3 linked regions of the Pseudovibrio sp. M1P-2-3 genome follow. The main gene of each other region encodes a partner of the protein of the gene in region 2 in a complex. Links are inferred from orthologs where the notes say so. Each region holds a gene or a part of one and is shown on either strand. Other genes may lie near its edges.

Evidence for each region.
Region 1: the proteins of dnaN (region 2) and P6574_RS06185 are in contact, whole or in part, in a solved structure (PDB 1OK7), measured with the Escherichia coli proteins. The link is inferred for Pseudovibrio sp. M1P-2-3 from one-to-one orthologs.
Region 3: the proteins of dnaN (region 2) and P6574_RS18835 are in contact, whole or in part, in a cryo-EM structure (PDB 8GIZ), measured with the Escherichia coli proteins. The link is inferred for Pseudovibrio sp. M1P-2-3 from one-to-one orthologs.

Annotation. Positions count from the first base shown.
Region 1 is NZ_JARRCW010000001.1:1,361,281-1,364,472, forward strand. The notes cover bases 258-3,192. They hold P6574_RS06185 (DNA polymerase IV), read right to left. Parts: upstream 2,418-3,192; coding sequence 1,098-2,417; downstream 258-1,097. Other genes in these bases: P6574_RS06175 (cell envelope integrity EipB family protein), read left to right, coding at 258-366; P6574_RS06180 (AAA family ATPase), read right to left, coding at 372-917; P6574_RS06190 (hypothetical protein), read right to left, coding at 2,447-3,115; P6574_RS06195 (DUF3572 domain-containing protein), read right to left, coding at 3,108-3,192. Outside these bases: more of P6574_RS06175, read left to right, coding at 1-257. UniProt on the Escherichia coli protein: Poorly processive, error-prone DNA polymerase involved in translesion repair and untargeted mutagenesis. Copies undamaged DNA at stalled replication forks, which arise in vivo from mismatched or misaligned primer ends.
Region 2 is NZ_JARRCW010000001.1:618-4,003, reverse strand. Bases 297-3,195 are described here. They hold dnaN (DNA polymerase III subunit beta), read right to left. Parts: upstream 2,356-3,195; coding sequence 1,237-2,355; downstream 297-1,236. Other genes in these bases: recF (DNA replication/repair protein RecF), read right to left, coding at 297-1,139. Outside these bases: P6574_RS00020 (LysE family translocator), read right to left, coding at 1-9; more of recF, read right to left, coding at 24-296. UniProt on the Escherichia coli protein: Confers DNA tethering and processivity to DNA polymerases and other proteins. Acts as a clamp, forming a ring around DNA (a reaction catalyzed by the clamp-loading complex) which diffuses in an ATP-independent manner freely and bidirectionally along dsDNA.
Region 3 is NZ_JARRCW010000001.1:4,285,399-4,288,623, reverse strand. The notes cover bases 258-3,225. They hold P6574_RS18835 (DNA polymerase III subunit gamma/tau), read right to left. Parts: upstream 2,653-3,225; coding sequence 862-2,652; downstream 258-861. Other genes in these bases: P6574_RS18825 (hypothetical protein), read left to right, coding at 3,106-3,225; P6574_RS18840 (YbaB/EbfC family nucleoid-associated protein), read right to left, coding at 469-789; recR (recombination mediator RecR), read right to left, coding at 258-354. Also shown: more of recR, read right to left, coding at 1-257. UniProt on the Escherichia coli protein: Part of the beta sliding clamp loading complex, which hydrolyzes ATP to load the beta clamp onto primed DNA to form the DNA replication pre-initiation complex.

The sequences.
Region 1 (3,192 bases), 1.4 Mb from region 2 along the record:
ATCCATGCGGCGCGGCGGGGAGAAAGCTTCCTGCTTGCCAGTGTGTTTGATGGCAGCGAGAGCGGGGATACCGTTTTTGATACAACCGCTTTGATTGGTAAAAGCTTTGATATTATTCCAAGGGACTATGGCTCTTCGGAGCAGGCTATATCGGGAATTGGGTCAACAACGGCGTGGCCGGTTACGGTTTCCTACTTCAAGCAGGAAAATGCCAATCACGAGAGTGAGCAGACGCCAGATTATCAACTCGAGTTTGTCCTTCACGAAAATGGCGCATCCCATGATTTGGTGCTCAATTATGGGGCTTTTGAGATTTTTGGACGCCTTGTCCATTTTGAGCATCTACCGGAAGTACCTTGCAGTTGAGCCGGTCAGGCTTGGTTTTCCAGCTGCGCGACAACAAAGTCAGCCCTCTCTTCCAGCCCGCTCAAAGGAAGCTCAATTATCTCGTAGCCTAGTTGCCTGTAGGTTTTCTCCATAGCCTTTTTTGTGTCTACAGCTTCTTTCCAAGTTTGTTTACGTTCGTCATCTTGAGTGTAAATAACCTCCCAGCTGGGAGCTAGGAATACGCGTTTGTTATATGGGAATAGTCTTGCTGCTTGCCAGATATGATCGGGAACAGGTAAGCCGCAGATCCTTAGAAAACCGATTGTGTCGGGAATGCCGCGGTCCATTACAACGAACCCTGTCATGGTCAGGGCTTGGTGATAGGAACGCAATTCCCAACCAAGCATAAGTTCCGCAAATAAGGAAGGGTTGCTCCACGGTAGAGCATGTCCGTTGATTTTTATCTGATCACGTATGATCGAGCGCCCCGCTTCCGGCATGCTATAAATGCCCCGTTGCCCTAAAGTTTTAATCAAGCTGGTTTTTCCCGAACCGGGACCTCTGGTGACGACAACCATATGGTCACACATACTGCCATCCTTTCTATATTATGGACAATTATTGGGGAGTTCTGGGAGGGGCTCAACCCGCGACTCTCAAACAGCTTTTAAAAGAGCATAGGCATAGTTCAAGCCGTTTGACCGCTGTTCCTTATCTCTTCTTGGAGCGCTTTGAGAATATTGTAATTTCACAGTGGTTGAGCAGTGGGATTATTTGTACTTTTGATCTTTTGCGGAAAGCCCAATGCCGCGCAGTACAGAAGAATCTCCGAACTTTTCACGCAAGGAATCCATCGCCCGTTCAGCCTTCGCCTGCCTGAAGGCCTTCTCATCCACCAGATCGACGGGGTCGGCAAGCTCATCACTACACAGGTCCCCAATTCCGATGCCGATAAGGCGAAACCGTTGTTTACCATCCAGAACGTTTTCCAAAAGGCGGTTCCCCACTTTAAATATTCTATCGGCGAGCTGGGTTGGGCTTTCCAGATGCTTGGAGCGTGTGATGCTTTTAAAATTTTCGTTTTTTAGTTTTAACGTTACTGAGCGCCCCGCAAGGTTAGCGGACTTAGCGCGGTGAGAGACTTTGTCACTCAGCTGCCACAGGACTTTTCGGAGCTCCTCATAGGAGGACAGGTCCTGATTAAAAGTAATTTCATTACTGATACTTTTGGCACGTTGTGGCAAGACGACCGAACGCTCATCTTCGCCCTGACATAGCTTGGAAAGACGAAGACCCATGGCGCCATATTTTTTTGCCAGATCCAGAGGATCCCGTTTTTGCAGTTCACCTACAGTCTTAATTCCGTCTGCCGCCAGTTTCTTTTGCATGACAGCCCCCACGCCCCAGATGATTTTTGTGGACTGGCTTGCAAGAAAGCTCTTGGCTTCCCCGGCACCGATCACGGAAAAACCACGTGGCTTGTCCAGATCGGAGGCGATTTTTGCCAAAAACTTATTGGCGGCCAGCCCAACGGAGACGCTGATGCCAATTTCCCGCTCAACGTCCCTGACAAACTTCACAAGAACCTCGGCGGGCGTTGCCATGTGAAGACGCTCTGTCCCGCCAAGATCTAGGAAGGCCTCATCAATAGAAAGTGGTTCCACCAAAGGCGTAAGCGCCTGCATGCGTTTTCTAATGTCTTTGCCAATGGAGGCGTAAAGCGACATTCGAGGTGTGATGACGACCGCTTGCGGACATGCTTCCAACGCCTTGAACATGGGCATTGCAGAGTGCACGCCGTACATGCGGGCAATATAACAGCAGGTTGCGACCACACCGCGCTTTCCCCCGCCAATTATTACCGGCTTGTCCTGTAGTGAAGGGTCGTCTCGTTTTTCGACAGAGGCATAAAATGCATCGCAGTCGATATGAGCAATATGCAACTCATCCAGTTCTTCATGCTGGAGCAGGCGCGGACTGCCACACTTGGGACAGCGTGAATGACTGGTGTTTTCTCTGTGCGAACAGTCGCGGCATAAGAGCCTATGGTTTTGTGGATCTGAAAAATCCAAAATGGGACCAGCTTGCACAAAATGTCCCTCCCGGTGCTGCCTGAAATCTAGCGCAAAAGCCCATGAATAAAATCACCGGCCTCAAGCCAACAATTGCTTTTCAAAGTTGTTTGAGAAAGTGTGATACTCCCTTCGAAAAATCTGGAGTCAGCAATGAAGTGAATTAGGTGCACATGGGGCGCATGCTTGTTTACTGATGTCATATTCAAAGGACTATCATCCACGAATACAGTGGTTTGGTGTGACCTGTTTGCACAAAGCGCGGCGACAGCTGGGCCTTTGGGGCCGTGATTGAATACCATCGGATAATTGATCCCGTAGGATTGCAGTAGCCGTGTCCGCTTGGGGTGGTTCTCAAGGCCCGGTAGATTAGTGAGAATTACTATCTGATAGTTCTGGGAGAGCCTTTCAAGTTGCTCCACCGCATGGGTAACCGGTTCCTGAGATTCTACATGCGCTTTAAAGAAGTCGTCAATCAAGCGGCGAATACGATCACGCGAGACATCCGCGCCGGTGGACAGTTCGATCAAATTCCCTTCAAATGCATAAACATGTTCCTTGAAGCCAATGTCTTGCTCATTTGCGAAGGCTTCGATTTGCGGAATGAACTGAAGAAGGACTTCATCCACATCACAAATCAACAAGGGGCGATCTTCAAAAGGCACCTGTTTGATTTGCTGAAGGGCGTATGCGCTGGGCTGCAGGAATTTAGTCATGGGGATGCTTGGCCTTATCCAACTCGAAACGGGCAGCGGCAATCATTGTGGGGCGAATCCCCTGCATTTGTGTAAAG
Region 2 (3,386 bases):
CAAATCCATAGTACGATCCCAGTTTACATCTGTTTTAGTGAGACACAGGCATCGCTCACTTCAAATATTTGCGCATCCGGCGGCAGCGCATTAAACAACATAGCGTCGGTACCTGTCATAAAGACTTGCCCGCCCATAACATTCAACCGGGAGAACAGGGCTTCCCGCCGGTTCGGGTCAAGGTGTGCTGCCACTTCATCCAGCAAAAGCACAGGAGAGAGGCCAGACACAGCCTTCGTCAAATCCGCATGTGCCAGAATGAGGCCGATCAAGAGCGCCTTTTGCTCTCCAGTGGAGGCAATGGCAGCAGGTAGCCCTTTATCAGCATGTACCACATCCAGATCGGAGCGGTGAGGCCCGTCCAGCGTGCGGCCCGAAGCTTTGTCCCGCATTCGGCCACTCTTTAAGAGATCCTTAAAGCAGTCCTCACAGTCAGACGCTGCCATCGCGTCAGTGAGGTCCTCAAAGCTGCCCTGCAGGCCAATCTCGGCTTGAGGGAAAGGCAGGCCCAAACTTACTTGCTCGCCAATCTTATGCGCAAGAAGGCTGACTGTCTCCCGCCGCGCCAGAGAAACAGCGGTTCCCAGCTCTGCCACCTGCGCTTCAATTGCATCCAGAAAGTAGCTATCACCACCATCTTGCAATAGGCGATTGCGTTGACGCAAAGCCCGCTCGAAATTGGAGACCATACGCCCATGGGAAGGATGGAGAGAAAGCACAAGACGATCCAGAAACTTGCGCCTGTCCCCTGCAGATCCTGTAAACAGGCTGTCCATACTGGGAATGAGCCAGATAATGCGCAGGTACTCCAGCAAACTCTCGGAACTTCGCATATCCTCCCCTTCAATGCGAAGTTTTCGGGAAGGCTCTGAGGCTGAATAGCCCGTTCCCATGCGGGTATCTCCATACTCACCGCTGAGTAACGCGCTGACGGCCCAGCTTCCCGCACCATCTGCCCGCGCCATATCCGCAAGATTGGCACGGCGAATACCGCGGCCAACGGTAAGCAGGGAAATTGCTTCGAGAATATTGGTTTTTCCGGCCCCGTTACTGCCGGTAAACGCCACCATATTGCTGTTTAGGGAAACCGATGCGGACTTGTAATTTCTAAAATCTGTCAGAGAAATGCTCGTGAGCATGGCAAAGCTCATTGCTGTTTTTTAAATTATCCGACAGCCGAAGGTATCTCGCACCATCAAGCAGGAAAATGCGGGCCGCATCCGGCCCGCACGAAATTTAAACGCGCATTGGCATCAATACATAAAGAGCATCGGTTTCACCGCTTTCCTGAACAAGGGTCGGTGAACCGGAATCAGCTAAGCGGAACAAAGCGCCATCAGATTCCAGCTGCGCAGCAATATCAAGCAGGTACTTGGAGTTAAAGCCGATTTCCATATCATCAGAATCGTACTCAACCGCCAGCTCTTCCGTTGCAGTACCCGAATCCGGGTTCGTCACGGTCAACACAAGCTTGCCTTCGGAAAGTGACAGTTTCACAGCGCGGCCACGCTCGGAAGCAATGGTTGACACACGGTCAACGGCTGCCTTGAAAACGTCGCGGTCCACCAGAAGTTCCTTATCGTTATTCTTAGGAATAACGCGGTCATAATCTGGGAAGCTGCCATCAATGAGCTTGGAGGTAAGCACCACAGAACCAATGGTAAAGCGGATTTTCGTCTCCGAAATTTCCACCTGGACTTCAGCTTCCGGATCTTCAAAGAGCTTCTGGATTTCACCAACAGTCTTGCGCGGTACAATAATACCCGGCATGCCCTGTGCCCCTTCAGGGGACGGCATTTCGGCCTGCGCCAAGCGGTGTCCATCGGTTGCAACAGCGCGGAACTGAAGACCCTCACCATTTTCAATGGTATGCATATAAATACCATTCAGGTAATAGCGCGTCTCTTCTGTCGAAATTGCAAACTGAGTGCAATCGGTCAGCCTGCGGATGTTGCCCGCAGTTGTCTTGAAGCTGTTGGAGAACTCACCGGCAGTGAGGTCAGGGAAGTCCGTAACCGGCAGAATCTGAAGCGAAAACTTGGAACGACCCGCACGAATTTCCATCGTGCTGTTATCCTCGGAAGTTTCCAGAACAACCTGCGAGCCCTCCGGCAATTTACGGGTAATCTCGTAAATCATATGGGCAGGAACAGTGGTTGCCCCCGGTGTCTCAACAACAGCTGAAATTGTTTCGGTGACTTCAAGATCCAAATCAGTCGCCTTAAGCTTCAGGTCGCCACCTTCTGCTTGCAGCATGACGTTTGAGAGGATCGGAATCGTGTTTCGTCGTTCAACAACACGGTGTACGTGCGCTAATGACTTCAGGAGCTCGGTCCGCTCAAGTGTCGCCTTCATGCGATCCGTCCGTTCTTCTGGGCAGCTGAAACAGCTGCAAATCTTCTTTTCCTCAAAAGGAGGGGTAAAGAAACTGCCCTGAGAGAGACAAAAAAGCAAGAGGGCGCTCCTAAGAGCGCCCCGATAATCACTGAAATATACATGTAAGCCGGGTAAACTGCTCGAAACGAACCTGTATTTAGGCGTCCAGCATGCGCTTGAGCAGTTCCAGCTCCTGCGCCAACCCGTTATCTGCCTTTTGCAGCTCCTCGATTTTACGAACAGCGTGCAGCACTGTGGTGTGGTCACGATTTCCGAAACGACGACCGATTTCCGGCAGTGAACGCGGGGTCATCATCTTGGCCAGATACATGGCAATCTGACGCGGACGAACGATTGTCCGTGTACGGCGCGCTGACAGTAAGTCGGCTTTGGAAACGTTGTAGTGCTTGGAAACAACCCGCTGAATGTCTTCAATCTTCACACGGCGCGGCTCAGCTGTTCTGATGAGGTCACGAAGCGTGATCTCAGCCATATCCAGTGTTACCGGTGAGTTTGTCAGCTGGTTATGGGCAACAAGACGGTTCAACGCCCCTTCCAGGTCGCGGCCTGAGGATGTGACGTTACGAGCCACATAGTCCAGCACAGAATCAGGCACGGCAAAGTTTGGATAGTTGCGCTGCTGGTTGCGCATACGATCTTCAATAATCGCTCTGCGCAAGCCAAAGTCCGGCTCGGAAATGTTTACCACGAGGCCGCCAGCAAGACGGGAGCGTACGCGGTCATCAAGGCTTTCCAGATCAGCTGGTGCCCGGTCCGCTGCCACAACAACCTGGCGCGCACCATCAATAAGGGCGTTCAAGGTGTGACAGAATTCCTGCTGGATCTGCTTCCCATGAAGAAACTGCATATCATCAATCAGCAGAAGGTCGATTGAACGCAAGGTTTCCTTGAAGTTCATTGCAGACTGCGCCTGAAGTGCAGCCACAAAGCGATACATGAAATGCTCGGCTGTCAGGTACAACACGCGTCGTCCTGCATTGCGTGCCTGA
Region 3 (3,225 bases), 4.3 Mb from region 2 along the record:
CAGTGGCGACAATGTCCCGCCCAGTACGTGATAGTGACCGCTCACGGCTGAAGCCCGTTCTAGAGCCCATAAATCAGAGACATCTTCAACCACAACGATGGTCGACGGGTCCCGTCTTGGATCTGAGCAGATTGTGCACGGGTCGGACGTATCAACTGAACCACACTCAGAGCAGATGCCCACTTGCTCCACAGCAACCCCCATGGCCTCCGCCATAGGCTTAAGCAACTGCTCTTTTTTCTGAATCAGGTGAAGGGCTGCCCGTCTTGCGGACCGTGGTCCTAGGCCCGGGAGCTTGGAAAGGAGCTGGATTAAACGCTCGATTTCGGGTCCGGCGACTTTGCGGGTGCTCATCGTGATAAAATCTTCCAAAAACGAGTGAGTTGTTGGGTGTACAGTGCAAGCACCAGCGGCCTCATTTGGAAGCCGCTCATGTGCCGTGAAAGTGAAGGTGCGTTAAAACCGCTTTTAAAATGGCAGTTTCATGCCTGCTGGCAGGCCCATACCGGACATGAGTTCCTTGGTTTTTTCCTGAACCAGAACCTCTCCCTTGGCTTTTGCATCGTTGTGAGCGGCCAAAATCAAGTCTTCAAGGATTTCTACTTCATCGGCGTTGATGAGGGATGGATCCAGCTTGAGGGAGGTCATCTCACCTTTACCGTTCAATGTGATGGTTACCTGACCAGCAGCAGATGTTCCTTCGACAGAAAGCTCATTAACAGTATCTTGCAGGGTGCCCATTTTTTCCTGCATCTGTTTGGCTTGCTTCATCATCTTCAAAAAGTCCATAGGAGGTTCCTTTATTGTTTTTAACGTTCAAAGAAGCTTTTAGAGCCTGATTTAAGGTATCTTGCCTGCGTTTTAAAGTTCACTGCCCCAATCATTCAGCTCTTCTGGTGTAAAAGCGGTTGGGTCTTCGGGAAATTTGTTCTCTTCAGTCTTCATAACACGAACATCGACCACTTTCGCGCCGGGGAAGGCTTCCATGATGGCGGAAACTTCTGGTGTTGAGTGGGCAGCGGAAACCAGCTGTTGTTTATTGGCTTCTTTCTCTTCAAAGAGTGTTGGTCGCCCTTGCTCGCGGCTGATGGAGACAATCCAGCGTCTTCCTGTCCATTCCGTGAGTTTTCGTCCCAGCTCTCCAGTCGCGTCTGCTGGAGCTTCAGATGTTGGCTGAACCTCGATACGTCCCGGTTGGAAATTCACCAGCCTTAGGTTGCGCTCGATAACCACTTTTATGGGAATGTCCCGCATTTTAGCGGCGTAGTCAGCAACTTCCTGCCAGCTTCTCAGGCGGACTTTCTCGGCCTCTTCCTGCTGGGCTTGTGGTTGAGGTGTTGAAACTGCTAGGGTTTGGGGCTGGCTGCGCCCGCCAGCAACGGCTTGCAGGCGAGGCCCGTCTCCATTTGGCATGGAGGCTTTGGGTGCCGTACCGCCTTGTGGTGCACCACCGCCAGAGGTTGCCGGGGCCATACCATTGAATGCGCCGGATTTGAGGAGCTTTAGCGCTTCTTCCGGGTCTGGCAGGTCTGAGTTGTAGCAAAGACGAACAAGAACCATTTCCGCAGCGGGCAGGGGTTTGGGTGAGGTTTGTACCTCGTTGATCCCTTTCAGAAGAATTTGCCACGTGCGTGATAGGGTTCGCATGGAGAGCTTCTCGGCAAAAGCTTGGCCGCGAAGGCGCTCGCTTTCCGTGACCGATGCTTCTTGACCTGCATTGGGAACGGCTTTGAGCCGTGTAACTAAATGGGTGAACTCTGCAAGGTCGGAAAGAACGACAGAGGGTTCAGCGCCCACATCGTATTGGCTTTTTAACTCTCCCAGAGCACTGGCCACATCGCCCTTCATGACATGTTCAAACAGGTCGATGACGCGGGCTCTGTCGGCAAGGCCAAGCATCTGCCTTACTTCGTCGGCATTGATGCCGCCCGCGCCATGGGCGATGGCCTGATCAAGCAAACTCAATGAATCGCGGGCAGAACCTTCACCAGCGCGGGCAATAAGCGACAGGGCCTCCTGAGAGATCTCGATTCCTTCTTTTTGTGAGATTTCTCCCAGAAGCTTCACAAGGGTGCCGGATTCAATGCGCCGTAGGTCAAACCGTTGACAACGTGAGAGAACTGTAACGGGAACCTTGCGGATTTCCGTTGTTGCGAAGATGAATTTTACATGCTCGGGCGGCTCTTCCAGCGTTTTCAAAAGACCGTTAAAGGCCGCGTTGGAAAGCATGTGCACTTCATCGATAATATAGACTTTGTAGCGGGCATTGGCTGGACGATAGCGGGCCGCCTCGGTGATTTCGCGAATATCGCCAATACCGGTGTGGGAGGCCGCATCCATTTCGATCACGTCCACATGACGGCCTTCCATAATGGCCTCACAGTGGACACCCGGCCGGGTGAGGTTGATGGTCGGGCGATCAACTTCTCCGGGAATTTCGTAGTTCAAACCGCGCGCCAGAATACGGGCCGTGGTGGTTTTACCAACACCGCGTACACCTGTCAGCATCCATGCCTGAGCTATTCGTCCGGTTTCAAAGGAGTTGTGCAGCGTTTTGACCATGGGCTCTTGGCCGTAGAGGTCATCAAACGTGCTGGGGCGATACTTACGTGCAAGAACACGGTAAGGCGTGGCTTTTGTGTCAGTAGACACCTCGGCAGTTGCCTCGTCCAACTTTTTCTCTTCGATATGAAGGTCTTCCATCTCGCCCCGCGCTGGCCTTAGTAAACTCAAGGCATTCTTCTACCCCGGCCATTCAAGACGAAGACCGGCCGCTTGTCGAGTAAAAGGCGGGGGGAATTTCGAAATATAAGGTGGGAGGCTGGTACGATGACCCGTACCGAATCTCGTTGGGGCTGCTTCCTTCCGGACCTGACCCAGTTGGCGAGTGGCTCGTCCACCACCAACCTCCCACGCGATATATGGAGGTATTGCCCCCAATTTGCAAGTATTCAATGCGGGACTGTGGAAGAGGTTGGGGAAGACTTGCCGCAACCGCTACGGATACTCCGAAATTCCACGGTTCTTGATGGTGCAAGCCGGTCTCTTGACTGGAGCTTTCAAGGGTGTTCTCCTCACAAGCCTTGTTTTTTAATGGAATTTGTAATGAGTGATAGAACAGTATTGTCTCAAGACACCTCTGCTTCCCTGTCTTTTGCGGGAAACTCTCTGGATAGAGTTGCTCCCAAGCGTACCAATGAACATTGGTTGGAACAGCAAATACAT